One region of the Janthinobacterium sp. JF4 genome, then DNA from elsewhere that is predicted to be linked to it. Evidence: predicted binding sites of a transcription regulator. Region 1 holds the regulator's gene; each other region holds the start of a gene.

Region 1 (7,394 bases):
TCGCTGGCCCTGCGCACGCCCCTGAAAATGGACGTGATCCGCGACCGCGGTTCGATGGGACGCGAAGTGGAAGAGGGCATGATCGAAAACGTCTACCGCCTGCAGATCATGAACACCTCGGAGCAAACCCAGCATTTTAAAATCAGCGCTTCCGGCTTGCCGGGCCTGACCTTGCTGACACGCGAAGAAGTGACCTTGCAGCCGACGGAAACGCTGGGCTGGCCGATCCGCCTGCGCGCGCCGCACGGCGTCGGCGAGAAGGGCTCGAACAAGATTGCGATCGAATTGCACTCGCTGGACGACCCGTCGCTGCATGTGCGTGAAAGCGCGGTATTCATCGTGCCGCGCTAATGCAGGAAGGCCAGTCCCCGCATGGGGATTGGCCGTTTACACAGGAGAAATACCATGTCTGACAGTCTGAAACTGCAACCGCCCGCCGATCCCTGGTACAAGCATCGCTGGCCTTGGCTGCTGATGATCGGTCCCGGCCTGTCCGTGGTCGTCGGCAGCTTCATGGGCTATATCGCGTTTACGCAGCCCGATGCGCTGGTGGTGGGCGATTACTACAAGCAGGGCAAGGCGATCAACCAGGACCTGCGGCGCGACACGGTCGCCAGCGACCTGGCGATGGACACGAGCTTGTCCTACGATGTGGCGTCAGCGCGCCTGACCGGTTCCGTGCACAGCTTCGGCAAGGCCTATCAGGCGCCGTTGCAGCTGCACCTGGCGCATGCGACGCTGCCGGAAAAGGATATCAAGCTGCTGGTGCAGCCCGATGCGGCCGGCAATTTTACCGTGGCGCTGCCGATGCTCGAGCGCAGCCGCTGGCAAGTGCTGGTGGAAAACGACAAACGCGAGTGGCGCCTGTCCGGCATCTGGACCTGGCCGCTGCAGCGCAGCATCGCGCTGCATGCGGATGAAGAACTGTAAGTCTTACTTGCAGACGTCCGTGCCGGCCGTGATGGCCTTCAGTTTTGCCGGCTGCAGGATCTCGATCTCTCGGTTGGAGACGCGCAGCCAGCCTTCCTTCTTGAATTTGGACAATAACCGGCTGACGCTCTCGATAGTCAGGCCCAGGTAGTTGCCGATTTCCTCACGCGACATGCGCAGCTGGAATTTGCTGCTCGAATAGCCGCGCGCTTCATAGCGCGACGCCAGGTTGACGATGAAGGCGGCAAACCGCTGCGTCGCCTGCATATTGCCCAGCAACAGCATGACGCTTTGCTCGCGCGTGATTTCCTGGCTCATCATGCGGTGGAAATGGCGCAGCAGGGTCGGCATATTGCCCAGCAATTGTTCCAGGCTGGAAAACGGGATTTCACATACTTCGCTGTCTTCCAGCGCCACCGCATTGCAGTGGTGGCGGTCGGCGCTGATGGCATCCATGCCCAGCAGCTCACCCGCCATCTGGAAACCCGTCACCTGCTCCTCGCCGCCCGGATTGATCTGGTACGTCTTGAAGTGGCCCAGGCGGATCGCGTACAGGTTCTGGAACGAGTCGCCGATGCGGAACAGCGAGGCGCCGCGCACGATCTTGCGGCGGCGGCCGATAATCTGGTCCAGCCTGTCCATGTCGCCCACATCGAGGCCCATCGGCAGACACAATTGATGCATGCTGCAGGTCGAGCATCGCGCACGCAACGCCTCCACGTTCACGGTGGGCAAGGTGGGAGTGAGTAGCGCTTCAGTCATGTCGGTACCTTTTAGAAAATGCAATAACAAGTTTACTGCATACAGGGTTGCCATGTGCCAATTTCACTGCAATTCCGCTGAATAAACGACGTTCCGACTTTAATTATATGGCAACATCGTCAAAAGCCCATGCGGAGAGGGCCATTTGCGCGGCGCCGCTTGCCAAGTTGATGTATTGATAGGAAAATTCCTGACAGCATTATCTGCCGCCTGTGCCGCCCGGTACTGAAAAGGAAATCATGAAGCCTCTCGGCATTAAAGCAAAAGTCGCGCTGGCCACCAGCCTGACCTCGATCGCCATGATCGCGCTGGTCACCATGATCCAGGTGCAGCGCATGCGCGACGACTTCACCCGGGTACTGCTGAGCCAGCAGTCGTCCCTGATCGCGCGCACCGCTGCCGAGCTCGACGATAAGCTGGGCATGCTGCTGCAAGTCGTCGCCCTGACGGCCAAGCAGCAGCCGCCCGCATTGATAGGCCAGCCCGTCCAATTGCGCGAATATTATTCGCGCCGTTCCATGCTGGTGCTGTTCGATGACGTGCTGGTGCTCGATGCGCATGGCGCCATCGTGGCCGACATGCCCCAAGTGGCCGGGCGCATCGGCATCAACGTCGCCGAGCGCGAGTACTTCCAGACCGTGCTGCGCACGCGCCAGCCCATGATCACCGAACCGATGCTGGGCAAGGCGAGCGGCATGCCCATCGTGCAGATGGTGGCGCCCGTGCTCGGCGCCGACGGCCAGGTGGTGGGCGTGGTGATTGGCGTGCTGCGCCTGTACAAGGATAACCTGCTGGGCCGCCTGCGCTCGGAAAAGATCGGCAAGAGCGGCTATTACTTCATCGTCACGCGCAGCGCCGTGCCGCGCTACGTGCTGCATCCGGACACCAGCCGCCTGCTGCAGCCGCGCGCGCCGAACGCCAACCTGACCACCACGCAGCTGCTGAAGGACGATGGCGAAGGCAGCATGGTCAGCACCAACAGCCGCGGCATCACGGCCGTCAACAGCTTCAAGCGACTGAAATCGGTGAACTGGCTGCTGGCCGCCTCGCTGCCCCTCGAGGATGCCTTCGAACCCTTCGACGGCGTGCTGTACCGATTGGTGCTGTGGAGCGTCCTCGCCTCGCTGCTGGCCGCTGCCGTTCTGGGCTGGGTCACCGTGCGCCTGCTGTCGCCGCTGGTGCGCCTGCGCGACACCCTGCTGGCCCTGCGCACCAGCGGCAGCCGTTTCACCCCCGTGCCGGTGCAGCAGCGCGACGAGATCGGCGAACTGACGGAAGCGTTCAACGGCCTGATGGGCGAACGCGACCGCCTGCAACAGGAACTCGAATCGCGCGCGGCGGAGCTGGAGCAGGAGCGCGACCGGGCCGAGGCGGCCAACCGCGCGAAGAGCGATTTCGTGGCCAACATGAGCCATGAAATCCGCACGCCCCTCAATGCCGTGCTGGGCATGGTGTATTTGCTGGGTAATACCAAGCTCGATACGGAACAGCGCAAGTATCTGACCATGGTGCGCGTGGCGGGCCAGTCGCTGCTGGGCATCCTCAACGACGTGCTCGACTATTCGAAGATCGAGGCGCGCCGCATGGAATTGTCGCCCGTCGAATTCGACCTCGACGAAGTCATGAATACCCTGGCCACGACGATGACGATGAATGCGGGCGAAAAGGAGCTGGAACTGGCCATCGCCGTCGAGCCCGACGTGCCGCGGCGCCTCGTGGGCGACGCCCAGCGCCTGCAGCAAATCCTCGTCAACCTGGCCGGCAACGCCATCAAGTTCACCGAGAGCGGCGAAGTGGTGGTGGCCGTCAGCCTGGCCGAGAGCGAAAACGGCCGCGCCTGGCTGCGCTTCGAAGTGCGCGACACGGGCATCGGCATGACGGAGCTACAGCAACAGCAGCTGTTCGCCGCGTTTTCACAGGGCGACCAGAGCATCACGCGGCGCTTTGGCGGCACGGGCCTGGGCCTGGCCATCAGCAAGCAGCTGATCCACATGATGGGCGGCGACATCGCCGTCGCCAGCAGCGAAGGCAAGGGCAGCCGCTTCTGGTTCAGCGTGCCGTTCGACATGCTGGCGCAGCCGGCCGAAACGCGGCGCACGCCGGCCCTGGGCCAGCTGCGCCTGCTGGTAGCCGACGACAACCGCACCACGCGCGAACTGATCGTCAAGCTGATCGAGGCGTGGGGCTGGCTGGCCGACGAAGTGGACTCCGGCTTTGCCGCCATCGAGCTGTACCGCGAACGCCTGGCGCAGCAGCAGCCGTACGACGTGGTGCTGGCCGACTGGCACATGCCCGTCATGGACGGCCTGGCCACGGCCAAGGCCATCCGCCAGGCGGCCAGCGGCCAGCGCCAGCCCATCGTGGTGATGGTCAACGCCTTTGCCCGCAACCACCTCGAGGAAATTTCCAGCGCGGCCGAAGCCGACGTCGTGCTGATGAAGCCGATCACGGGGTCGAGCCTGTTCGATGCCCTGCACCAGGCGCTGATCGCCAAGCACGACGGCGGCGAACAGCGCATCCTGCACCAGCCGCTGGGCACGGAACTGGCCGGCGTGCATTTCCTGCTGGTGGAAGACAATCATTTGAACCAGGCCGTGGCGCGCGGCATCCTCGAACACATGGGCGCCACCCTGGACGTGGTGGGCGACGGTTTGCAAGCCGTGGAGCGGCTGCGCACGGAAGCGCTGCGCTATGACATCGTGCTGATGGACATGCAGATGCCCGTCATGGACGGTTTCAGCGCCACCCACATCATCCGCACGGAACTGCGTTTGAGCCTGCCCGTGATCGCCATGACGGCAGGCGTGCTGGCGTCCGAGCGCGAGCGCTGCATGACGGCCGGCATCAACGATTTCATCGCCAAGCCCGTGGTGGTGGAGGAGATGATGGAAGTCATCCTGCGCCACCTGCCCAAGCGCCCGCAAGTGCAGACGGCCGGGCCGGCACGCGTCGCCGATGAAGAAGTGTTTTCCATGGCGCCGCTGATGCGCGTGATGGGACGCGACGCGAAGGGACGCGGCGTGCTGCGGCGCATGGTGGAAGACGCGCTGAACAAGGGCATGACGCCCGTGCGCGACGCCGAAACGGCGTTGCAGGCAGGCCGCCACAGCGACGTGGCGCGCATCCTGCACAGCGTGCGCGGCTCCGTGGGCACCCTGGGCACGAAACGCCTGATCCGCGCCGCGTTTGCTACCGAGGAAGCCATCGATGCGGACCGCCTGGACGAGGTGCCGGCGCTGCTGGCGCACACGGCGCAGGAACTGGAGCAGGCGCTGGCGGCGGCGTCCGACTGGTTGTCGCGGTTGAAGGATTAGGCCTGCAACGTAAAGCCGGGGTCAGACCCGCCGGGCCTGACCCCGGAACTTCGCTCAGCGTCGCCGTTTACGCCGGCACGCCCAGAATCACGCTGGATGCCTTGAACATCGCCGTCACCTTGCTGCCTGGCTCGATGCCCAGCTCGGTGCAGCTCTGGTTGGTGATGATGGCGGCGATCGTGCCGCCGCGTGGCAAGTCCAGCACCACTTCCGTGTTGACGGCGCCCGTCTGCACGCGCGTCACGCTGCCGGTCAACTGGTTGCGCGCGGAAAAGCGCGCCCCTTCGCTGTCCGTCACGAGGATGATGGACGAGGCCTTGATCAGCGCGAACGCTTCCGCGCCTGGCACCAGGCCCAGGCTGGCGCTGCTGCCCTGCGTGACGATGGCGACGATGTGCTGGCCGCCGGGCAATGCCAGCGTGACTTCGTCGTTGACGGCGCCCTGTTTCAGTTCGGCCACCTTGCCGAGGAATTGATTGCGCGCCGTAGTTTTCATGGCCATTCTCCGTATGAGTAACAAATCGTCGGCGATGCCTTCGGCCTGGCTGCCCAGCTGGCGCAGGTAGCGGGCATGCTCGCGCTCGATGATGCGGAAATTGTCGACCAGTTGGCGCCCCCGTGGCGTCAGGCGCGTGCCGCCGCCGCCCTTGCCGCCCGTCAGGCGCTCGACCAGCGGCTCGCCGGCCAGGTTGTTCATGGCGTCGATGGCGTCCCAGGCCGCCTTGTAGCTCATCTTCACAAGCTTGGCCGCCTGCGTGATGGAGCCGCATTCGGCGATGGCGCCCAGCAATTCCACCCTGCCGGCGCCACCCAGGTGCTCTCCGCCCACCGTCATCCATACCGAGCCTTGCAGGCCGATTTCCGCTGCCGCTGATTTATCCAATGCGTTCACCCAATGCCATGTGTTCTTCCCTGTTATCGATCTTTCCGTCGCGCAAGTACAGCACATGCTCGCCCAGGATGCGCGCATCTTCCGGATCATGTGTGATCAGGATCATGGGCACGTCCAGGCGTTGCTGCCACTGGCTCAGTTCCAGCCGCATTTTGACACGCAGGGCCGGATCGAGGGCGGCAAACGGCTCGTCGAGCAGCAGCGCGGCCGGCTCGGCCACGAGCGCCCTCGCCAGCGCCACCCTTTGGCGCTGGCCACCGGACAACTCGTCGGGGAACTGGTGCGCCAGTTCCTGCAAGTGAAACGCGTCCAGCCAATGCTCGACCTTCTGCAATTTTTCGCGCGCGCGCGGGTTGAACCAGCCGCGGCTCAGGCCAAAACCCACGTTCTGGCGCACCGTCAGGTGCGGGAACAGGGCGTAATCCTGGAACAGATAGGCGACGTTGCGCTGCTGCGGCGGCAGGTTGATGCCGGCGGCGGCATCGAACAGGGTACGGCCGTTCAGGCGGATATGGCCCGCGTCAGGCGTGAAGAGGCCGGCAATGGCTTTCAGGGTCATGCTCTTGCCGGCGCCGGACGGGCCATACATGGCGATGCGCTGGCTGCCTGACGTGCATTGCACCTGCAGGTCGAAACGGCGTTTGCCGGAGCGCAAGGTGGCGCGGATGTCGAGGTCGAGTTGCATAGGTGCCATCATAGGCCTCATTTGTGCGCGATGCGCCCGGGCGCCAGGCGGCCAGCCGCCAGCAGCACCACGATGCAGACAAGGGAGATAATCAGGACCAGCGTATTGGCCACGTCGTCCTGGCCCGCCTGCACGGCTTCATACACGGCCACCGACAGGGTCTGCGTCTTGCCGGGGATGCTGCCGGCCACCATCAGGGTGGCGCCGAACTCGCCCAGCGCGCGCACAAAGCCCAGCAGCACGCCAGCGAGAATGCCGCGCCAGGCCAGCGGCAAGGTGACGCGGAAGAAAATCGCCATTTCCGAGATGCCCAGCACGCGGGCCGCCTGCTCCAGCTGGCCGTCGACGGCCTCGAAGGCGGCGCGCGCCGGCTTGAAGACGAGGGGAAAGGCGACCACCGTGGAAGCGATCACGGCGCCCTGCCAGGTAAAGATGAGGTTGATGCCGAAGTTATCCTGCAGCCAGATGCCCAGGGGGCCGCGCCGGCCCAGCAGCACCAGCAAGTAATAGCCGAGCACGGTGGGCGGCATCACCATCGGCAGGGTCAACAGGGCGTCGAGCAGCTCGCGCCCGGGAAAACGCGTGCGCGCCAGCAGATAGCCCGTACCGATGCCGAGCAGCAAATTGAGCGCCGTGGCCCATGCCGCCACTTTGAGCGACAGGGCCAGCGCGGTCCAGGCGATATCCATGCGGGCGCGGTTGCGTTATGGTTTTTTAAAGCCGTATTTGGCGAGGATGGCTTGCGCCGGCGCCGTCTGCAGGTAGCTGACGAAGCGCTTCGCTTCGGCCGCATTGCCGCTGCCCTTGATGG
Region 2 (7,394 bases), on a different contig from region 1:
AAATGGTGTAAAAAGCCGGCCTGGCGCCGCAAGCGCGGCGTAAAGATGCGGCTGGCATGGAAGGCGGCAGCGGGCGCTGGTGCGCCGCTGCCGCCGATGATGCTTACGATGCTTGCTTTCCCAGGCGGCGGCGTGCCAGGAAGCCCAGCATGCCCAGGCCGGCGAGCAACATCGCATAGGTTTCAGGTTCCGGCACGGCGGAAATGAAAGCCCTGTAGTTGCTCAGTTCCTTGGGCAGGCCCGACACCGTGAAGGTGGTGCCGGCAGCCAAGGGAGCGGCCCAGTGGAAGACCAGTTCGCCCTGGCCGAAGTGGATGGCCAGATAGTCATAGGCGGCCGCGCTCGTATACGAATTGACGCCGCCGCTGAAGTCTGCCGTGGTGCCGGCGGTGCAGCCAGAGGTGGCGTTGTCGCAATACGAGACGGCAGCGCCCAGACTGGTGCCGAACACGCCATTGATATAACCCTGGATGTCCGAGGGATCCTGTGGCACGAGATTATCGTCGTAATACTTTACCTGTAGTGCCGGAGAGGGCGAATAAGTCACGACGCTGCCGTCAATGACGAAACCGCTGGCCGGCCCCACATCCACCCAGGTGGCAGCCTGTGCTGCGCCAGCCAGTACCGTCACGGCGGCCAGCATGGATGCCTTGATGGCAATGCTCTTTATGCTTTTCATGAAAATCCCCTTTTTAGAAGACAGTCGCTTCATTTTGTCGGGACGCGTCCCTGCCTGCCCGGGAAGTCATCCCATTGCCGTTTTTACCTATTTCCTGCGCGTAGTGAGTACGCAAATGAAAGCTTACTCTTGATCTAAACTAATACAATTTTAATAATTCTATTGGTTTGCTTGACAACATCGCATACGGCTATGTCTGGCTGTGTTAGCGACAGCCAGCATGGCGGTTCGACATGGCGTGACAAGGCGCGCCAGCATGTGCTAAGCCATTGCCTGGCGGCGTCTCGGCTTGGGGGCGGGGAGCTTCAGTCGTTGTTGTTGCTGACGCCAAACAGGCGATCCTTGGCGTTGAGCAATTTTTGCACCTTGGCGCCCATTTTCATCAGTTGCGCCATCGATTCGGGCGACAGGCGCTGCAAGTCGTCGAACCAGGTGTTGGCCAGGTCGACCAATTCATACATTTCGCGCATGCGCTCCTGCGCATACTGGTCGACGGGTTCCGTGGCCGGCGCCAGCAGCGATTCGCGCAGCACCGTCAGGGTGGGCGCCACTTCGCGGCGGCGGCGTTCGGCGGCCACCACGCGGAAGATTTGCCATACATCGCCCAGCGAGGAAAAATACTCGCGCCGGTCGCCGGGGATGCGCGACTGGCGGATCAAGCCCCAGCCCTGCAACTCCTTCAAGCCGATGCTCACGTTCGAGCGTGAAAAACTCAGGTGTTCCGCGATTTCATCCGCGTGTAAAGGATGCTCCGCGACAAACAACAAGGCGTACACTTGTCCCACCGTACGGTTAAAGCCCCAGCGGCTGCCCATCTCGCCGAAATGGCTGACGAAGGTCAGGATCAGCGGCGTCATTTGGATATGTTGAGTTTTCATAATTATCTGAATTTTTTCACGCCATACTGGCAGGGTCAATTGATATATGTCATGTTTCGCAGTATTATACAAAAAATCGAATTTACAGAAAATTCTGAAAACTCAAGAAGTATAGAAGATGCCCACTACGCCCCTGTCCTTGCCCCGCTTTGTTCTTCCCCGTGCCGCCAGCCTGGCGCAGGGCGGTGCCGCCTTGCTGTGGCTGCCGCAAGCGGCCTTGCTGGCCTGGGCCGTGCAAGCCATGCTGGGCGGTGCGCCATGGCGCGCGGCCCTGCTGCCGGCCGCTGGCGTGCTGCTGCTGGGCGTGCTGCGCGCCGGCTGCGAAGCGTGGGGCGCGCGGCGCATGTATGTGGCCGCGCGCGAGCACCTGTCCACCTTGCGCGCCCAGGTGGCGCAAGCGCTGGCGCGCCGTTCGCCGCTCGACCGCCAGCGTGCCCAGTCGGGCCAGGCGGCCAGCGTCATCGCCGAGCAGGCCGAAGCCATCGTGCCGTATCTGGTGCGCTACAAGTCGGCACGCTGGAAAGTGATGCTCGTGCCGCTCGTGATCCTCGCCGTGGTGACGCCGCTGTCGTGGATCGCCGCCTTGATCCTGCTCATCGCCGCGCCGTTGATTCCCGTCTTCATGGCCCTGGTGGGCATGGGCGCGCAAGCGGCCAGCCGCGCGCAGATGGTGGAAATGGGCAGCATGAACGCCTTTCTGCTGGACCGCCTGCGCGGCCTGGCCACCTTGCGCGCGCTCGATGCCGTCGACGCCACGGCCGAACGGCTCGATGCCTCGTCGCAATCCGTGCGCCGGCGCACGATGGTGGTGCTGCGCATCGCCTTTTTGTCGTCCGCCGTGCTGGAACTGTTTTCCGCGCTGGGCGTGGCCATGGTGGCCGCCTTCATCGGTTTTTCCTTGCTGGGCAGCATCCATTTCGGCACCTGGGGCCGGGAATTGAGCCTGGGACAGGGCTTGTTCATCCTGCTGCTGGCGCCCGCGTTTTTCGAGCCCCTGCGCGAACTGGCCGCCGTCTGGCACGACAAGGCGGCCGGCGAAGCGGGCCTGGCCGGTTTGCACGATCTGGCGGGCGAGGGCGTGCCCCTGCCTGGCGCGGAGGTACTGCCTGCCGTCGTCTCCGCCACCGCCATGGCGGTGGCGCCGCCACCGGCCATTGATATCCATCAACTGCGCTTTGCCCATCCCGGCGAGGCGCCCGTGTTCGACGGCTTCGACCTGACCGTGCGCGCCGGCGAGCACGTGGCCCTGCTGGGCGCCAGCGGCGCCGGCAAGACCACCTTGCTCTCTTTGTTGGCCGGCCTGCTGCCCGCCAGCGGCGGAGACATCCGCGTCGGCGGCGTGCGCCTGAATGACAGTACCGTCAATACCTTGCGCCAGCGCATGGCGTGGATGGGCCAGCGCCCCCATGTGTTTGCCGCGTCCGTCAGCCAGAATGTGACTTTGGGTCGCGTGGGCGCGCATGCCGCGCAAGTGACGCAGGCGCTGCACCTGGCCGACCTGGCTGGCGTGGCGCAGGCGCAGCCGGCCGTCATGCTCAGCGATGGCGGCCAGGGTTTGTCCGGCGGCGAAGCCGTGCGCCTGGCCCTGGCCCGCGTGGCCCTGCATCCGCATGCCGACCTGTTGCTGGTCGATGAACCGACGGCGCACCTGGACAGCGAAACGGCGGCGCGCGTCACCGACGCTTTGCTGGCACTGGCGCAAGGCAAGACGATGCTCGTCGCCACGCACGACCCCGTGCTGGCTGGCCGGCTGCAGCGCACGGTGCAGGTCGATACCGGAGCCCTGGCACAGGAGTTGCGCGCATGAAAAATTCACTCATAGCGAACCCCGTGCTGCGCCAATTGCTGCTGGCCCAGCCCGGCAAGCTGATCGGGGGGGCCTTGCTGGCGGCCCTGACGGCGGTGGCCGGCATGGCGTTATTGGGCTTGTCCGGCTGGTTTATTACCGCCACCTCGATTGCCGGCCTGCATGCCTCGACGGCGCTTCTGTTTGACGTGTTCGGCCCATCGGCCGGCATCCGCCTGCTGGCCATCGGCCGCACGGGTTCGCGCTATGCGGAGCGCCTCGTCACGCACGACGCCACGTTCGCCGCGCTGGCCTGCATCCGCGTGCAACTGTTTCGCGGCTGGTCGCGCCCGGAAGCGGCCAGCCGGCTGCTGCGCCAGCCCGCCAAGCTGCTGTTCCGTCTGACGGCCGACATCGATGCGCTCGAATCGCTGTATTTGCGCCTGCTGGTGCCTGCCTTCACGGCACTGTGCGTGGCCTTGCTGGCCGGCGTGGCGCTGGGCGTGATGCAGTGGCAGCTGGGCCTGGGCCTGGCCGCGTGGCTGCTGGCTGCCGGCGGCGGCATCAGCTGGGTCGTGGCGTACCGCGCCCGCCGTCCCGCCATCGTGCGCTCGCGCGCCATCGAAAAACTGCGTTCCGGCACCATCGATCTGGTGGCGGGCCAGACGGACCTGGTAATGGCGGGCCGCATCGACGTCCAGTGCGCCGTGCTGGGGCAGATCGACCGCTCGCTGGCGCAAGCCGATGTCGCCCTGCAGCGCCTGGAGACGGCGGCCGGCGCCGCGTATGGCGTGGCTGGCAGCGCGACCCTGGCTGGCGTGCTGCTGGCCGTGGCCGCGCTGGTGCAGCAGCAAATGCTGAACGTGCCGCTGGCTGCGCTGGCCTTGCTGCTTGCGCTGACGGCCGTGGAACCGTTTGCGGGACTGCGCCGCGGCGCGCTGGAAGCGGGGCGGATGCTGCTGGCAATGCGCCGCCTGGCGCCGCGCCTCGATAGTGAGGTACCTCAGCCGCCTGTCGCTGCCGCACCGGGCTTGCGCCTGGAACACGTCAGCGCCGCGCATGCGGGCAGCCATATCGCCATCTTGCATGACATATCGCTGCACATCGCGGACGGCGAGCGCGTGGCCTTGATCGGCCCCAGCGGCGCGGGCAAGTCCACCTTGCTGGCCCTTGCCGCGCGCGAGCTGGCGCCGCTGTCGGGCAAGGTGAGCGCGCCGCGCGCCTGCCTGTTTACGCAGAAGACGGAATTGTTCCAGGACAGCTTGCGCGACAACCTGCGTCTGGCCGACCCGTCCGCCAGCGATGCGCAGCTGTGGGCGGCGCTGCAGGCAGCCGGCCTCGATGACGAGGTGCGTGCCTTGGCGGGCGGCCTGGACACGATGCTGGGCGAGGGCGGCCTGGGCTTGTCGGGCGGCCAGGCGCGGCGATTGGCGCTGGCGCGGCTGTTCCTGCACGAGTCGACCTTGTGGCTGCTGGACGAAGCGACGGAAGCGCTGAATGCGCAGGTGGCCATCGATGTCCTGCAGCGCCTGCGCGCGCGCAGCGAAGGACGCAGCTTGCTGATCGCCACCCACTTGCGGCGCGAAGCGGCGCAGGCGGACCGGCTGGTCAGCCTGCGCGATGGCCGCATCGTGGGCGACGCGCGCCGGGGCACGCCAGCCTTCGAGATGGCCCTGGCCGGTTTGCGCGGAGATTAAGAAAGAATGGAGACAGGCGGTACCGCAGGCCAGCCCGAGGGCGGCGGAACCAATCGAATCGCATCAGATAGATGCCAAGTTTACACACAGTAGGGAAACACCAAGGAAATCATATGGACTTCGATATTGTCGCTTTATCCAGACTGCAGTTCGCGCTGACAGCTCTGTACCACTTTATTTTCGTTCCGCTGACGCTCGGCCTGTCAGTGATCCTCGCCATCATGGAGACGGTCTATGTGATGACGAACCGCCCCATCTGGCGCGACATGACCAAGTTCTGGGGTGTCTTGTTCGGCATCAACTTCGCCATGGGCGTGGCGACGGGCATCGTCATGGAATTCCAGTTCGGCATGAACTGGAGCTACTACAGCCATTATGTGGGCGACATTTTCGGCGCGCCGCTGGCCATCGAGGGCTTGATGGCCTTCTTCCTGGAAGCGACCTTCGTCGGCCTGTTCTTCTTCGGCTGGGACAAGCTGTCGAAGCGGGGCCATCTGGTCACCACCTGGCTGGTGGCCATCGGCTCGAACTTCTCGGCCCTGTGGATCCTGATCGCCAACGGCTGGATGCAAAATCCCGTCGGCGCGGCCTTCAATCCGCAGACCATGCGCATGGAAGTGACGGATTTCGGCGCCGTGCTGACGAACCCGGTAGCACAGGCGAAATTCGTGCACACGGTGTCGGCCGGCTATACGGCGGCGGCGATTTTCGTGCTGGGTATTTCCGCCTGGTATCTGCTGAAGGGCCGCCACGTGCAGCTGGCCAAGCGCTCGATGACGGTGGCAGCCTCGTTCGGCCTGGCCGCTTCGCTGTCGGTGGTGGTGCTCGGTGACGAAAGCGGCTACCTGTCGTCCGAACACCAGAAGATGAAGCTGGCAGCGATTGAAGCCATGTGGACCACGGAGCCGGCGCCCGCCGCCTTCACGGCCTTCGGCTTCCCTGACGCGCAAGCGCGCGAGACGCATTACGCCGTGCACATCCCGATGGTGATGGGCTTGATCGGCACGCGTTCGCTGACGACGGAAATTCCCGGCATCGAGCAGCTGGTCGACCGCGGCGAGCTGCTGATCAAGGATGGCATCAAGGCGTATGACGCGCTGCAAACCATCCGCGGCGTGGCGCCAGGCAGTCCCGTGCCGCAGGATGCGAAGGACATGTTCGAATCGAAAGGCCAGTCCTTGGGCTACGCCTTGCTGCTGAAGCGCTATGTCGACGATCCGCGCCAGGCCACGCCCGAGCAGATCCGCAAGGCCGCGCTCGATACCGTGCCGCCCGTGGGGCCATTGTTCTGGTCCTTCCGCGTGATGGTGGGCCTGGGCATGTTCTTTATCTTGCTCACCGGTACGTTCTTCATCCTGTCGACGCGCCGCACGCTGGACAAGCACCGCTGGCTGCTGAAACTGGCCGTGTTCGCCATTCCGCTGCCGTGGGTGGCGATTGAAGCGGGCTGGATCGTGGCCGAAGTGGGCCGCCAGCCGTGGGTCATCGAAGGCGTGCTGCCAACGGCCGTGGCTGTCTCTAACCTGGGCGCGACGACCTTGCTGATCACGATAGCCGGCTTTGCCGCCATCTACACCGTGCTGTTGATGATTGAAATGAAGCTGATGCTCAAGGCCATCCGCAAGGGGCCGGAAGAGAATGCGCCGGCCCCCGCGCCAGCGGCCGCAGCCATTCATACTCAACGCGCCTAAGGAGGGCCAGACCATGATTTTGCATGAAATGATTTCTTACGAAACACTGCGCCTGATCTGGTGGCTGCTGATCGGCATCCTGCTGGTGGGCTTTGCCATCACGGACGGCTTCGACCTGGGCACGGGCATCCTGCTGCCCTTTGCCGGCAAGACGGACCTGGAACGCCGGGTCATCATCAACAGCATCGGCCCCGTGTGGGAAGGCAACCAGGTGTGGCTGATCCTCGGCGGCGGCGCCATCTTTGCTGCCTGGCCGCAACTGTATGCCGTCTCGTTCTCGGGCTTTTACCTGGCCATGTTCGTCATCCTCGTGGCGCTGATCGTGCGCCCCGTGGCGTTCAAATTCCGCAGCAAGCGCGAAGACCCGCGCTGGCGCGCCCGCTGGGATGCTGCCCTGTTCGTGGGCGGCTTCGTGCCGGCCCTGATCTGCGGCGTGGCGATTGGCAACGTGCTGCAAGGCGTGCCTTTCCGTTTCTCGCCAGACATGCACATCTTTTATGACGGCACGTTCTTTGCGCTGCTCAACCCGTTCGCCCTGCTGTGCGGTCTCGTCTCGGTGGCCATGCTGGTGATGCACGGCGCCACCTGGCTGCAGCTGAAAACGGACGGTGCCGTGGCCGCACGGGCGCGCCGCTACGGCAGCGTGGCGGCGCTGGCGACCGT
Region 3 (7,394 bases), on a different contig from region 1:
GTGGGGGCAAAAGCGGCGATCCTGCGCCTCGGCGGTGCCGCACCGGTGCTGACGCCTTAGATGAATTCTTCATATCTCTGCTGCTGGTGATTTTCGGGGCGTATTTCTTCCTGCCCAGCAGACATGAGTGAGCGGCTGTGTGCGTAAGCGAACGGTATTTCACGGTCGGTGAGCGCACGCTAGGGAAGTGGCGCATGGTGCGCCCGCAGCCGACCAGGAGGGCCGTATCATGTCACGCATCATCGCAGGTCATTTTCAGTTGCAGGAACAGGTCGACGCCGCGCGCGCCGCCCTGAACCAGGCGGGCTTTGCCGATAGCCACATCAGCGCCTTCTTTGTCAATCAGCCGGGCCAGCACGATTTGCACGCGCTCGGTGGCGACCGCGACATGTCGCCCGGTGCCATGGAGACGCCGGAAGGCGTGGTCGAAGGCGTGGCCGTCGGGGCCGCCGTCGGCGCGGGCATCGGCGCTGCCGCCACCTTGGCGACAGGGCCGCTGGGCCCGGTGGTGGGGGCACTGGTGGGCGCGCACGTGGGTTCGCTTTACAGTTTCAATAAAATGAAGGAGGCGGGTGAGCCCGAGGATAACGGAGAAAACCGCCGCCAGCCGCGGCATCCGGGCATGCTGATCGCCGTCGCGCTGGGCGGCCTCGACGAGCGCGAACGGGCGCTCGAGGCGCTGCACCGGCTGGGCGCCGAGCATATCGAGGAAGCGGAAGGCACGATCGCCAATGGCGACTGGCATGATTTTGACCCACTCAGCATTCCCGTGCTGGTGGCGTAAATCAGCGCATCTGTGGCGCAACATGCATAAATTCCGCGCTGCATGAAATTTAGGTATGATCCTTGTTAGTATTGCTAATGATTGGTAAACAATGCCGACAGGGATAGTTTCCGCGCGCCCGAAGTGACACTGGACCCAGGTGACTGCCCGTAGTACTTGCCTCGCATGCTAACGAGTATGGATAGGAGGGCGCGTCATGACACAGGCATGGTTCATTCTGACACGGGCCGATGGGCGCGACATCTGCGCGCCCTCGCCGGCACAGCTGGCCGATGCGCTGGCCGAAGTCTACCGTGGCGGCGCCGTCACGCCGGACGGCAGCCCGGCCACCGTCCTGTTGCGCTTCGGTTACGACGATGGCTTGATGTATCAGGTCGAGGTCGCTAGCGGAGGCGAAGTCACTTTCGAGGAATGGTCGGACCGCGATTGCGAAATCGCCCTGGCCCGTCCGCGCCACATGTCGGCCCTGCCGCAGGGCGACGCGTTGCAGCTGTGGCAGTGGCTGGCGCAGCGCCAGGTGGCGAAGATCCGCAGCCAGCCCTGGCAGGGCGGCTAGCCCTGCCATCAGCCCGATGGCCTAGTGCGCCATCAGCACGGGGATTGTCATGCTTTGCAAAATCGTGCGCGTGACGCCACCGAGGATGGTTTCGCGCAGGCGCGAATGGCCATACGCTCCCATCACCAGCAAGTCGGCCGACAGGTCGGCGGCCTGCGACAGCAGCGCTTCGCCGATATCGCCGCGCCGCACGCCACCCCCATCGAGCAAATGCAGCCGCGCTTCCACGCCGTGGCGCGCCAGGTAGTGCGTCAGTTCGGCGCCCGGCTGTTCGCCGTGCTCGGTGGCATGCACCTGGGCGTCGAAGATGGCCACGTGGACTTGCCCGGCGCGCTGCAGCAGGGGCAGGGCGGCGCTCACGGCACGGCTCGCTTCCTTGCTGGCATTCCAGGAAATGAGCACACTGCGCGCCGCTGCCGGCGGCGCCAGCAGCGGCAGCGGTGGCGCATACGGCACGATCAGCACGGGACGGCCCGAATGCAGCAGCACATACGCGGGAAAGTCGCGCATCACGGACGGCGATTTATCCTTGGCATTGTATTGGCTGATGACGACCAGGTCCGCATAGCGGGCCAGCAGGCTGATGCCGCCCGCCGCTTCGTCGTCGAGCACGCGCTGTTCGAACGAGGCGACGCCGGCCGCGCGCACCTGCGCCTCGAAACCGTCGAGGGCGCGCGTCGCGCGTTCCCGCAGGAAATTCAGATGCAAGCTCAGGTTCGGATCGGCATCGAGGTCGGGCTGGTTCTGGTACAGCAGGCGCGACACGCCCGTCAGAGCCACGCCCGTCAGGTGGCCGCCGCAGGCCTGGGCGATGCTGGCGGCCGCTTCGATGCGGGCGCCGCGCCCTGCGCTGTCGTCGATGTGGAGCAATACGGTCTTGTATGTCATGGCCTGGCCTCTCGCTGTGCAGTAGCGGCCATTCTGGCACAGTCCGGGGTGCCGGCCGCGCACGACTGCGGCATTCTTGACAGGCTGGGCACTTGATCTGGCGCAAAGCTGGCGATAAAAACTGCACCTACACTTGATCCCACGCAGAACAACCATAACAAGCGGGGAGAGACAGCAATGAATGAGCAAAAGGTAGCGCTGGTCACGGGTGGCATGGGCGGCCTGGGCACGGCCTTGTGCCGCCGCCTGCATGCGGCGGGCTTTGCCGTCGTGGCGGCGCATACGCCGGGCAATGCGCGGGTGGAAAGCTGGCTCGGCGAACAGCAGGCGCAGCAGTATTATTTTCATCCGCTGGCCCTCGACGTGAGCGATTTCGCTGCCTGCAGCGAGGCCGTGGCAAGCGTGCTGGCGCAGTACGGCCGCGTCGACGTGCTGGTCAATAACGCCGGCATCACGCGCGACCAGAGCATGCGCAAGATGGAATTGCCGCACTGGGCCGAAGTCATGCGCACCAATCTCGACAGCCTGTTCAACATGAGCAAGCAGGTGCTCGAACCCATGCTGGAAAAAAAATGGGGCCGCATCATCAATATCTCGTCCGTGAATGGCCAGAAGGGCGCGTTTGGCCAGTGCAACTACGCAGCCGCGAAGGCGGGCGTGCATGGCTTCAGCAAGGCGCTGGCGCTGGAAGTGGCGCGCCACGGCATCACCGTCAACACGGTCTCGCCCGGCTACCTGCGCACGCAGATGGTGACGGCCGTGCCGGCCGATATCCTGGAAACGAAGATCCTGCCGCAGATTCCCCTGGGCCGCCTGGGCGAGCCGGACGAGGTGGCGGCCCTGGTGGCTTACCTGGCGTCCGACGAGGCGGCATTCGTCACGGGCGCGAACATCGCCATCAATGGCGGACAGCACATGAGCTGATCCGGCCTGCAGCTGAATACTTAAAGTAGGGCAATGGCAGTAGAGGAGACCCGTCCACCCAGCCGGCGCACAGACGCTGGCAGCGGACGGATGGCAGTCGCTGGACAGCAAGGGGCACGGCAGCGATGCCTTGCCCTTTGTCGTTGCGCAGTCATGGTACCGAGCGCTGGGCTTTTTCCAGCCGCGTCTGGCAATCGATGCACAGGCGCGCTTCGGGGCGCGCGTTCAGGCGCGACAGCCCGATGGCTTCGCCGCAGTTGTCGCACAGGCCATAGCTGCCATCGGCAAACTTGGCCAGCGCGTGCTTGATGATGGCCAGCTGCGCCAGGTTGTGCTCGGCCGCTTCGCTGACGAGGGCGTTCAAGGTGAGTACGCTGGCATTGTCGGCCGGCGAGGCTTCGATTTCATTGAGCAGCGAGGCGCGCGCATCCGCTTCGGCCGCTTCGTTCTCGATCTGTTCCAGTAACGCCAGCTTGCGTTGCTCCAGCACGCTGCGCAAGCGCTGCAGCTGGTCTTGCGGCAATTCATTCATGGTTGTCACCCGGTAGAGGTTACTTCCATTATGGTAGTCCAAGATTGGCGGCTCTGCTTGCGCTACTACATGCGCCGCGTTTGACGCGGCGCAGGCTGGCAGCGGCCGTTCTATGCAGGCTCTTTCAGGCAGTTGACCATCCAGGCGACGCCGAACTGGTCTTTCAGCATGCCGAAGCGCTTGGCCCAGAACGTTTCCTCCAGCGGCATCTGGACCTTGCCGTCACGCGCCAGCGCGTCGAAGACCCGTTCCGCCTCTTCCGGCGTATCGACGGTCAGGCAGATCGCGCTGCCGCTCATGCCCTTGGCGCCCTCGTCGCAGCCGCCGTCCGAGCCCATCAGCATGGTGGGTCCCAATTGCACGGAGCCGTGCATGATCTTGTCATACCAGTCTTCCTTGACTTGGCCCTGGGCCGGCGAGCCCCGATATGGCATCAGGCACAGGTCCGTGCCATGCAGGTGCTGGCGGTAGTATTCCAGCGCTTGCGCGCAGTTTCCATCGAATTGCAAATACGGTTCGATACGCATATTGGCCTCCTCCGGTCATCGCCCCCGCAGGCACGATTGCCAGGCGGGGACGTCCCAGTATAGGCGCTCGCCGGCCGATTTCAATCAGTCCGGTGCCATCTCTTGCAACCGCTCACGCACCTTGCCCAGGGTGCTGAGGATGCGCTCGGGATTGCCGGCGAGGACGGCGCTGCCCAGGTGCAACAAGCTCGTCGCCAGGCTGATCCAGTGCCGCACGTCGTCGTTGCGGGCGATGCGCAGGCGCACCGTGTCGAGCAGGCCGCTGAGCTGGCGCTGCGCCGTTTCCAGGCCGGCTACCGTGTGCCCGGCGGCATCGGCATACAGCTGGTTGGCTTGCTGGCGCAAGGCCACTTCCAGGGCGAAGACGGCTTGCGCCTGGCTGTGGCTGATGCCGTCGGCGCCCTGGCTGGCGCGCTTGCGGATGGCGCGCATGACGGCGCCGTGCAGGGTGACGGCCGCCTGCGACAGGCTGTCGGCCAGTTGTTCGACGCGCATGGCGCTGCTGAGCGCCGCTTCGCGGCGTTCGCTGTTGTTGCTTCTGCTTACCGATCCGTCCATCTAGCCTCCGTGGTGGTGAGGGCGGCGGCGAGCTGGGCGTGTTGGCGCGCCAGTGCCGCCAGTTGCCGGCGCGCCAGGGTATGGCGCAAGCCAATCAGGCGGTATTCCTCGGTTTTGCTTTGCTGCATGTTTTTCGCCAGCACGGCCAGCAGGCGCTGCGGCGGCGCGTCCGCATACGCGATTTCCACGTCGAGCAAGCCGAGTACCATGTCGCGCTCGTTATCGCCGCTCTTGTCGTACAGCGCCAGCAAGCTGTCGAGCGCGGCCAGCAGGGCTTGCAGCGGCGCGTCGCCGTCGTGCAGCACTTGCGCCAGGTGCGCCTGCTGGCTGGCCGCGCCGCCCAGGCGCGACAGTTGCTGCAGCAGCAAGGTGTAGGCGCGGACATGGCGGTCGTCGATGCCGCTGCCGGGCCAGGCGCGGATGGCGGCGCCGGCGCCGGCCAGTTCGGGCTGCACGTCATACGCGTCGGCATCGGCCAGCCGCCCCAGCGCCTGCAGGTACAGGCGCACGGCCTGCGCCAGGCGCGCGACGTCGGCCTGCGCGGCGCGGCGCTGCGCATCGAGCAGGCGTTCGCGCGCGTCTTCGGCTGGCGACAGATAGGGGCGGGCGCGCTGGTAGGTGTCCACGTGGCGCTGCGACAGTTCGCTGAAGGCGGTCAAGGCAGCGGTGCCGGCGGCCAGGGCGCGCACTTGCGCCAGGTCGGTGCGCGGGCTGGCGCAACCGCACAGGACGATAGCCAGACCGAGGTGCAGGCAGAGGTTCAGGCCAAGGGCGCGGCGATGGCGGGCGGGCAGGGCGGACACGTCACCTCTCGACAGGAAATACTGTATGGAAAGGTATTGTCGTGCCGGCTTGCGCCGCCCGCCTTGTGCGCGCGCAAGCGCGCTGCGATCAGTTGCCCGCGCTGGCCGTCAATCGCTCGCGCCAGCCCAGTCCGGCAACGGTGTCGCTGGCGGGGCGGTATTCGCAGCCGACCCAGCCGGCGTAGCCGATCTGGTCGAGCAGCTTGAACAGATGGCGGTAGTTGATTTCTCCCGTGCCCGGTTCGTGGCGGCCCGGCGTATCGGCGACCTGGATGTGGCGGATCAGGGGCAGCATGGCGCGGATGGTGTTGCTCAGCTCGCCCTCCATGCGCTGCATGTGATAAATGTCGTATTGCAGGAAGATATTGCTGCGCTGGCAGTCGGCGATGATGTCGGCCGCCTGCTGGCTATGGTGCAGAAAGTAAGCGGGCATGTCATAGTGGTTGATCGGCTCGATCAGCACGTTGATGCCATGCGGACGGCAGGCGTCGGCGGCAAATTGCAGGTTGCCGATCAGGCTTTGCCGCGCCCGCTCCAGGCTCATGCCGGGCGGCACGATGCCTGACATGCAATGCAACTGTTTCGCCCCGAGCGCCAGCGCGTAGTTGAGCGCCAGCTGCACCTTGTCGCGAAATTCCTCGCCCCGGCGCGGATCGCAGGCGATGCCCCGCTCGCCGTGCTCCCAGTCGCCGGGCGGAAAATTGAAGACGGCCAGCTGCAGATGGTGGCGTTCCAGCCGCATGGCGATCTGGCGCGCCTCGACGGCATAGGGAAACAGAAATTCGACGGCATCGAAGCCCGCTTCCCTGGCGGCGGCAAAGCGGTCCAGGAAGGGCAGTTCGGTAAACATCATGCTGAGGTTGGCAGCGAAGTTCGGCATGGCAGCACGCAGGTGAGGATGATGGCTGCTATCCTAGCCCAAATTGGCAATTGGTGGCGTGCATGAAAAAACCGTTCCAGAAGCAAGTCCTGGAACGGTTTTTATTCCTGCGATACGCGCTTACCAGCGTGTATTAACGGCCGCGGCCGCCGGAGCGGTGATTGGCCGCCGAACGCGGCGCATTGCCGCTGCGGTTGCCGCCGCCACCGCCGCCCGCCGGGCCGGCGCTGCGTGGCTTGGCGCCGCTGCCGCCGGTTTTCACGCGCACCACGGCGCCGGCTGGCGCGCGGCTGTTGTTGCGGTGACCGCCGGTGCCGCTGCGCAATTGCACAGGCTGGGCGCGGGCGTTCAGGTCCGGCTCGAAGCCTTCGATGACTTCGCGCGGCAGCGTCTGCTTGATCAGCTTTTCGATGTCTTTCAACATTTCGTGCTCATCCACGCAGACCAGCGACACGGCTTCGCCCTTGGCGCCGGCACGGCCCGTGCGGCCGATACGGTGCACATAGTCTTCCGGAATGTTTGGCAAGTCGTAGTTGACGACGTGCGGCAACTGGTCGATATCGATACCGCGCGCGGCGATGTCGGTGGCGACCAGCACTTGCAAGGTGCCATCCTTGAACTCGGACAGCGCGCGCGTGCGTGCCGACTGGCTCTTGTTGCCGTGGATGGCCAGGGCGCCGATGCCGTCCGCGCCCAGTTGCTCGACCAGTTTATTGGCGCCATGCTTGGTGCGCGTAAACACCAGCACTTGCGTCCAGTTGTTCGACTTGATCAGGTAGGACAGCATCGGGTGCTTCTTGTCGCGGTCGACGGGATGGATCTTTTGCTTGATCACTTCCACGGTCGAATTGCGGCGCGCCACCTCGATCATGGCTGGCTTGTTCAGCAAGCCGTCGGCCAGGGCCTTGATCTCTTCCGAGAACGTGGCCGAGAACAGCAGGT
Region 4 (7,394 bases), on a different contig from region 1:
ATCGTCGTCGCCGTCGTCATTGGCGGCCAGCTGGTCGAGCGACTGGTCGTCGTCGTCCCACAGGCGCGGATTCTTGTGCAAAAAGGCCGTGATGATGGCCTGGCGCGCCAGGTCGGGGAAGCTCTCTTCGATGGCGGCGTACATCTTCGCCGCTTCCGGCGCGGCGCACGCAGCCATGGAAAACACGCGGGCCGGGTCGCCGAACTCGTAGTCTTCGCTTTCGGCCAGCAAGCCTTTCGGGTCGCTGAAGGTGATGTGGTCGACCAGCGCGAAGGCCAGCATGTTCACGTCTTCGATGCCGCCGCCGCTGGCGTACTCGCTGACCAGCGCGTCGACCATGCTTTTATAGTTCTTGCGGTTTGGCGGATCGCCGAGGATGCCATCGATCTGGCCTTCCAGCTCGCGCGACTGATACGCGAATTCAGGGTGTACTCTTCTCATGCTGTGCTTTCCAATGTGATGCGCGGTACTTTTACATAAAAGCAAAAGCACCATTGTTTGTTGTTTTTCAAATCATTCAGGCTGGCCGGGCAGCCGCCTGCAGGCTTAGTCTGCCGGCAGGACGGTGCCATGCAGGCGAAACACGCCGCACCACAGGGCATACGCTTCCGCTTCCGGATCGATGATGATGCGGTGGTTCACGCTCTGGTCGTATTCGGCGCGCTTGACCGGGTCGGCCAGGATTTCATACGCCTTGGTGACGCTCTTGAAGCGCGCCTCGGCGCCGGGGGCCTGGTTGCGGTCGGGGTGGAAACGCATGGCCAGCGAACGGTAAACCTTCTTGATTTCATCGTCGCTGGCATTGGGCGCGACACCGAGGACGTTATACAAATTTTCCATCAATGGCTCCGGGGTCACGTTTTGTTTGCTAATGAAAGGCAGATTATCCTATAGAACGGCGCCCGCGTCGCTTGCATGCTGGGATATGGGGGCAAATACGTGCTTATAAAGCGCTTGCGGTACGGTAAAATGCTTTTTACTGTCACTCTTCCGCATTGATCAATGAGCAACGATAAACCGAATACCGCCGCGCCAGCGCTGGCGCCCAATTTCTTGCGTAACATCATCGAAGCCGACCTGGCTGCCGGCGCCCACGTGCGCCCCGGCCTGCCTCAGGTGATCACGCGTTTCCCGCCGGAGCCGAACGGCTACCTGCACGTGGGCCACGCCAAGTCGATCTGCGTCAACTTCGGCCTGGCACGCGATTACGCCGGCCAGTGCAACCTGCGCTTCGACGATACCAATCCGGCGAAGGAAGAGCAAGAATACGTCGACACCATCATGGACAGCGTGAAATGGCTGGGCTTTGACTGGGAACCGAAGCATGCCGATGGCCAGAGCCACCTGCACTACGCGAGCGACTATTTTGACCAGCTGTACGCGATGGCCGAATACCTGATCACGGCCGGCTTTGCCTATGTGGACAGCCAGAGCGCCGAAGACATGGCCGCCAACCGGGGCAATTTCGGCCAGGCCGGCAAGAATTCGCCATTCCGCGACCGTCCGCGCGATGAATCGCTGGCCCTGTTCCGCGCCATGAAGGCGGGCCAGTTCAAGGATGGCGAGCACATCCTGCGCGCGAAGATGAGCGAAGATGCCATGAGTTCGCCGAACATGAATTTGCGCGATCCGGCCATCTACCGCATCCGCCATGCGCACCACCACCGCACGGGCGACGCCTGGTGCATCTATCCGATGTACGACTACACGCACCCGATCTCGGACGCGCTGGAAAACATCACGCATTCGATCTGCACGCTGGAATTCCAGGACCACCGCCCGTTCTACGACTGGCTGCTGGAAACCCTGGCCGCCGGCGGCTTCTTCCAGCAACCGGTGCCGCACCAGTTCGAATTCTCGCGCCTGAACCTGACGTATATCGTCACCAGCAAGCGCAAGCTGCGCCAGCTGGTGGAAGAGCAGATCGTCGACGGCTGGGACGACCCGCGCATGCCGACCCTGGTAGGCATGCGCCGCCGCGGCTACACGCCGGAAGCGATCCAGCTGATGTGCGAACGCACGGGCGTGACGAAATCGGACGGCTGGATCGACTACAGCGTGCTCGAAGGCTGCCTGCGCGAAGACCTGGACCCGAAGGCGCCGCGCACGGTGGCCGTGCTGCGTCCGCTGAAACTGATCATCGACAATTTCCCCGAAGGCGAAAGCGTGGAATGCACGGCGCCCGTGCACCCGCACTTCCCGGAACGGGGCGTGCGCACCTTCCCCATCTCGCGCGAGCTGTGGATCGAGGAAGACGACTTCATGGAAGTGCCGAACAAAGGCTATTTCCGTCTGTATCCGCCCATCGACGACAAGCCCGGCAGCAAGGTTCGCCTGCGCTACGGCTACGTGATCGAGTGCACGGGCTTTGACAAGGATGAAAACGGCAAGGTCATCGCCGTGCATTGCACCTACTTCCCGGACAGCAAGTCGGGCACGGAAGGCAGTTCCAATTACAAGGTCAAGGGCAATATGCACTGGGTCAGCGCGCCGACGGCCATTCCCGCCGAAGTACGCCTGTACGACCGCCTGTTTACGGACCCGCAGCCGGACGCGGGCGGCAAGGACTTCAAGCTGGCCCTGAACCCGCTGGCCAAGGAAGTGGTGCAAGCGTGGCTGGAGCCGGGCGCGGAACTGGCCCAGCCGGAACAGCGCTTCCAGTTCGAGCGCCATGGCTATTTCGCGGCCGACAGGGTCGACAGCCAGCCTGGCAAGCCCGTCTTCAACCGCATCGTCACCCTGAAAGACAGCTGGCAGCCCGCCAAATAAGGCGCCGGACGAGCCACGAAAAAAACCGCTGCGGCGGTTTTTTCGTTTCAGAGAGAAATATTGCGTGTTGACTATAATAACGATAATTTTGTATATTAGGCAGCTATTGAGCAATTTGCAATGTTAATGGTGCTTGTACAACGCAGCCTAGCCACCGCCACCAGGCGGCACCCGATTCCTCTTCCTGATGCGGATGGCGATGTCTTCTACTGCCGGCGAATACCCTTTATCTGCTGAAAAAAGACCGCTGTGGCTGCTCGGCTTTGCGATGTCGCTGATGGTCGGCCTGCTGTTCTACATGGCCGCTTCGCTGTCGATCGAATACGATGCCAGCGAACTGTTCAACAATCTGGCGCGCAATACCCAGAAAAACATCGAATCACGCGCCAGGTCGTATGCCAACCTGCTGCGCGGCACAGCCAGCCTGTTCCACGCCAACGAACACGTGAGCCGCGAGCAATTCCACCGCTACGTGGCAAACCTCGGCTTGCAACAAAACTACCCGGGCGTGATGAACCTCAATTACAGCCAGGAACTCGACGAGACGCAGCGCGCCGCCTTCGAAGCGGCCATGCAGCGCGACTATCCAGCCGGGCGCGACGGCTATCCGGCATTTGCCATCCATCCGCCCCCACCGCGCGCCCATTATTCCGTGCTGCTCTATATCGAGCCGATCGCCAGCGCGCCCGAAAAATTCGGCAATGACATCGCCTCGCGCCCCCTGATCGCCGAAGCGCTGGCGCAGTCGCGCGATTCCGGACAGATCAGCAATTCCGGCGTGCCCGTGCCGATGGAAGGCCGGCCACAATTGACGGGCATGGCCATGCGCCTGCCCGTGTACCGCTTCGGCATGCCGACCGGCACGCTGGAGCAGAGGCGCAAGGCGTACCAGGGGTCCGTCGGCATGGGCTATGACCTGGTGTCGATGATGCGCAGCGCGCTGGCCGACATGCCGGTACGCAACGTCCGCCTGACCCTGTTCGACATCGGTCCGCAGGCGCTTGAACAGCCGGACTTGCCGCTGCAGCTGCCGCACGACATGCGCCCCATCTTCGACAGCACGGCGGCGGGCATGCATGCGCCATGGTGGCAGCCCGGCAGTTCGGGCCGTTACCTGAGCAGCACGCTGCTGATCAAGCACAATGGCCGCGTGTGGCAAGCGCTGTTCAGCGTGCGCAAGAGCGACCTGTATACGCGCTTCGAAGCCTTCCTGCCGTGGCTGGCCCTGCTGATCGGCTTTGCCAGCAGCCTGCTGCTGTATGTGCTGTTTCATACCCTGGCGTCGTCGCGCCGGCGCGCCATCCAGATGGCGACGGGCATGACGGAGGAACTGCGCGCCAGCCAGATCCGCCTGCAACTGTCGCACCAGAAACTGCGCCGCCTGGCGGCCCACGCCGACCAGATCAAGGAAGAAGAGCGCAAGCGCATCGCGCGTGAAATCCACGACGACCTGGGACAGAACCTGCTGGTGTTGCGCATCGACGCCGACATGCTGGCCTCGCGCACGCAGCGCCGCCACCCGCGCCTGAACGCCCGCGCCCGCTCGACCCTGGAGCAGATCGACGCTACCATCAAGAGCGTGCGGCAGATCATCAACGACTTGCGCCCTACCGTGCTGGACCTGGGCGTGAATGCGGCCGTCGAATGGCAAGTGGCGCAATTTCGCCAGCGCACGGGCATCGCCTGCGAAGTGAGCGAAAGCCATGACGACATTTGCCTCAGCGATCAATGCGCGACGGCGCTGTTCCGCATCCTGCAAGAGTCGCTCAGCAATATTTCCCAGCATGCGAATGCCAGCCGCGTACAGGTCAAGCTGGAAAAGTGCCGCGATACGGTGTCGATGAGCATCAGCGACAACGGCGTGGGTGCGGCCATCGACGGGCGCAACAAGCTGGGCTCGTTTGGCCTGGTGGGCATCGAGGAACGCATCAAGTTGCTGGGCGGCACTTTTTACATTGAAAGCAGCCCCGGCGCAGGCATGAGCGTGCACGTCAGCGTGCCGCTGGGCGCGGACGCCACCGCGTTTCCCTACCAGGAAGAAAGCCGGGCCAGCGGCTGACAGGCGCGCACCCGCTTCAATCAAGCTCAGCTTGCATATTTCGTAATTAGATGCAATATTGATGTGGAACAACTTAGCGCCTGTCCGCCAAGGGCAAGGCATTCCTCGACTACTTGCCAGGAGTACACACCCGCCCCTTTCCCCCCTGTTTCACCGTATTTCCCACAACGCTCTTTACTAAAGGACATTCATGGATACGAACGACAGTTTCAAGGCAATTGCCGATTTGAATTTGGACGCGATCAAGGTCAAGCTGATGCACCGGGAGTCAGGCGAAGGATGGAGCCTGGAGAAGGCGAATGCGGTGGAATTCGAATACCGCCGCTTCCTGATCCTGATGAAACAGTTTCCGGAAGAGGAAACGGCGCCTTTGATGGACGTCGATACCTTCTGGCACTACCACATCCTCGACACGCTGAAATACGCGGCGGACTGCGAACAGGTGTTCGGCTACTTCCTGCATCACTTCCCGTACATCGGCTTGCGCGGCGAAGACGACGAAGCGGCGCACCATCGCGTGGGCGAGCGCATGAAGCAGCTGTATGAACAAACGTTCGGGGAAGATTACATCCGTGCAGAAACGGCGTATTCGGGGCGCGCCGTGCAGGCGGCGTATTCGGGGCGTGCGGTACAGGCCGCGTATTCGGGACGGGCGGTGCAGGCCACGGCGTACTCGGGCCGGGCGGTGAAGACGGCGTTTTCCAGTGCGGCGGTGCAGGCGACGGCGTATTCGGGCCGCGCGACCGGGGCTGCCAGCACCGCATTTTCCAGCGCGCCTGCCTCACTGGCTGCGGCGGTGGTCAAGTCGTCCACGACTGGCCTGGAAATGGGGCGTTTCTATGTCGATCGTCCGGTACTGAACCGCGACCCGCAATAGAAAAGCGGAAAACAGCTGTGGCTGCCGCACGCGGCAAGCCTGACTTACCCAGACGGCACCTCTCAGTTTGCCGTCTGTCAGGCGCTCTTAGGCAGCCATCAACTCGCGCAATTCACGAATGCTGAAATCGCTGATTTCATGCATGCGGATGAGGATCGTGGCGCCGATCGGCAAGGTGTTGTGACGAATCTTGCTGATAACAGGCGGCGCCACTTCCAGAGCTCGCGACAGGGCGGCATCATTTTTCAGTTGCAGCTTGTCGATGATCGCGTCGAGGACGCGATTCGGGTTGTAGGTAGGCAAAGAGGTAATTTGTTTGAGAGACATGATCGAAAATCCGTACTTGTTGTATTAGAGCAATAAGAAACCAGATGTCTCTTCTGCAATAATTCAGGGTAAACACACTAAAAAGCGCCATCACTTATGCGGCTTTTACGCCACAAACAATATAATACACGCTATTGTTGATTTTTGCGTAACTTAAAGCGAAATTGTGATAATTGAAGAGAATTGACGCACTTGGAATGTGCTAGAGGATAACTCAAATCGGGAAAATTTGCTGCACGTCATCAATTTTTACGATGAGCAACACCGCTATGCATGAGCCAGGCTATGGCCATGAGGGTGCTCAGGCGGGCCATATCCGCAGACAAATGCCAACCTTGCGCGGCCACGCCGGCAGGGGCGGCAAGCAGGCAAGTGCCTGAACATGTATCCACGCGGCACCAGGCCAGCTGCCGGCGAATTTCTTCAGGCGGTGGCGGTGGCTGCAGCGCATGTTCGCGGCCGCGCATATAGGCGCGCACCTGTTCCTTGCTGGGGTGACTCGCAGTTCGCATGGATCGCTCCTGCTGACGGAAAACAGCGTCACGCTAATTAGATGCAGAGCCTAGATGCAGAGCCCGCCACAAAGAACCAAGACGCGTGACGACATTGCTCAGCATATCGCCAGTTCGCCATGCTGCCCATGCGTTGCATCAAATGGCCAAGCCCCGGCATTGCGCCGAAGCCCATGCTGCCCCACGGCCTGGCGGCCGGCGGCCCGGCGCCCCGTCCTTATTTCTTTTGCTGGCGCACGCGTTGCTGCTGTTTTTCCTGCGTTTGCTGGCGATTCTGCTTGCGCTCGAACAGGGTGACCGCGTCTTTCTTGGCTTGCTCCATGGTACGCATTTCCTCATGCGCATCGTGCGGGACAAAAAATTCGGCGTCCTGCGCCGCCACGACCAGCTTGATGGCGGCCTCGTCGTCGAGGTCGTACAGTTCCGTCAGGACAGTGGTGACCTCGTCCAGGTATTCTTCGTAAGTGAGGGTGCTCATGCGGTATTCCTTAAGTGAATGGCGCACCGCCGAAACGGCGCGCTGCGCGCCGGCCCAGGAAAGTGCGCAGATAACCGGCCATTTTACCCGATGCCGGCGCCATCGGCGGACAGCGACCGCAAGGCATCGGCCACGCGCGCGTAGCGCAGGCGCACGCCCAGCTCGCGCTTGAGGCGCGTGTTGTGCAGGCGGCGCGATTCTGACATGAACGACAGCAGCATCGGCGTGACCACTTGCCGCAGCTCGGCACGCGGCAGGCGCGGCGGGCGCGGCAAGCCGAACGTATCGGCCACGGCATCGAAGTAGTCGGCCATTTTGAGTTCGCTGTCATCGCTGGCGTGATACACGCGTCCCGGCTTGCCGCGCCACAAG

The links. Region 1 encodes FNR, which switches genes on or off when oxygen is low (the NO sensors DNR and NnrR bind a similar motif). Its sites were predicted from a motif close to TTGATNNNNATCAA; they were not measured.
Region 2: the regulator FNR is predicted to act here: its motif matches at 1,597-1,610, upstream of cydD (thiol reductant ABC exporter subunit CydD).
Region 3: the regulator FNR is predicted to act here: its motif matches at 2,321-2,334, upstream of AC54AF_RS11090 (universal stress protein).
Region 4: the regulator FNR is predicted to act here: its motif matches at 4,887-4,900, upstream of AC54AF_RS13165 (glycine-rich domain-containing protein).

Annotation. Positions count from the first base shown of each region.
Region 1 covers NZ_JCAQAV010000012.1:64,626-72,019, forward strand. Annotated here, with positions in the region: gene ccoG (cytochrome c oxidase accessory protein CcoG) at 1-351, shown strand, start outside; gene AC54AF_RS12130 (FixH family protein) at 406-930, shown strand; gene fnr (fumarate/nitrate reduction transcriptional regulator Fnr) at 934-1,692, opposite strand; gene AC54AF_RS12140 (response regulator) at 1,932-5,006, shown strand; gene AC54AF_RS12145 (TOBE domain-containing protein) at 5,074-5,841, opposite strand; gene AC54AF_RS12150 (sulfate/molybdate ABC transporter ATP-binding protein) at 5,882-6,592, opposite strand; gene modB (molybdate ABC transporter permease subunit) at 6,601-7,272, opposite strand; gene modA (molybdate ABC transporter substrate-binding protein) at 7,288-7,394, opposite strand, start outside.
Region 2 covers NZ_JCAQAV010000017.1:90,322-97,715, forward strand. Annotated here, with positions in the region: gene AC54AF_RS14945 (FxDxF family PEP-CTERM protein) at 104-679, opposite strand; gene AC54AF_RS14950 (GbsR/MarR family transcriptional regulator) at 985-1,536, opposite strand; gene cydD (thiol reductant ABC exporter subunit CydD) at 1,676-3,364, shown strand; gene AC54AF_RS14960 (amino acid ABC transporter ATP-binding/permease protein) at 3,361-5,040, shown strand; gene AC54AF_RS14965 (cytochrome ubiquinol oxidase subunit I) at 5,154-6,731, shown strand; gene cydB (cytochrome d ubiquinol oxidase subunit II) at 6,745-7,394, shown strand, end outside.
Region 3 covers NZ_JCAQAV010000010.1:72,538-79,931, reverse strand. Annotated here, with positions in the region: gene AC54AF_RS11105 (serine hydrolase) at 1-60, shown strand, start outside; gene AC54AF_RS11100 (hypothetical protein) at 230-784, shown strand; gene AC54AF_RS11095 (hypothetical protein) at 981-1,340, shown strand; gene AC54AF_RS11090 (universal stress protein) at 1,362-2,228, opposite strand; gene phbB (acetoacetyl-CoA reductase) at 2,406-3,152, shown strand; gene AC54AF_RS11080 (TraR/DksA family transcriptional regulator) at 3,304-3,684, opposite strand; gene AC54AF_RS11075 (VOC family protein) at 3,795-4,211, opposite strand; gene AC54AF_RS11070 (hypothetical protein) at 4,296-4,769, opposite strand; gene AC54AF_RS11065 (hypothetical protein) at 4,754-5,572, opposite strand; gene otnI (2-oxo-tetronate isomerase) at 5,661-6,452, opposite strand; gene AC54AF_RS11055 (DEAD/DEAH box helicase) at 6,586-7,394, opposite strand, start outside.
Region 4 covers NZ_JCAQAV010000014.1:38,796-46,189, reverse strand. Annotated here, with positions in the region: gene AC54AF_RS13185 (hypothetical protein) at 1-441, opposite strand, end outside; gene AC54AF_RS13180 (DnaJ domain-containing protein) at 547-840, opposite strand; gene AC54AF_RS13175 (glutamine--tRNA ligase/YqeY domain fusion protein) at 1,003-2,769, shown strand; gene AC54AF_RS13170 (CHASE domain-containing protein) at 2,969-4,828, shown strand; gene AC54AF_RS13165 (glycine-rich domain-containing protein) at 5,019-5,705, shown strand; gene AC54AF_RS13160 (hypothetical protein) at 5,793-6,032, opposite strand; gene AC54AF_RS13155 (hypothetical protein) at 6,762-7,022, opposite strand; gene AC54AF_RS13150 (SDR family oxidoreductase) at 7,106-7,394, opposite strand, start outside.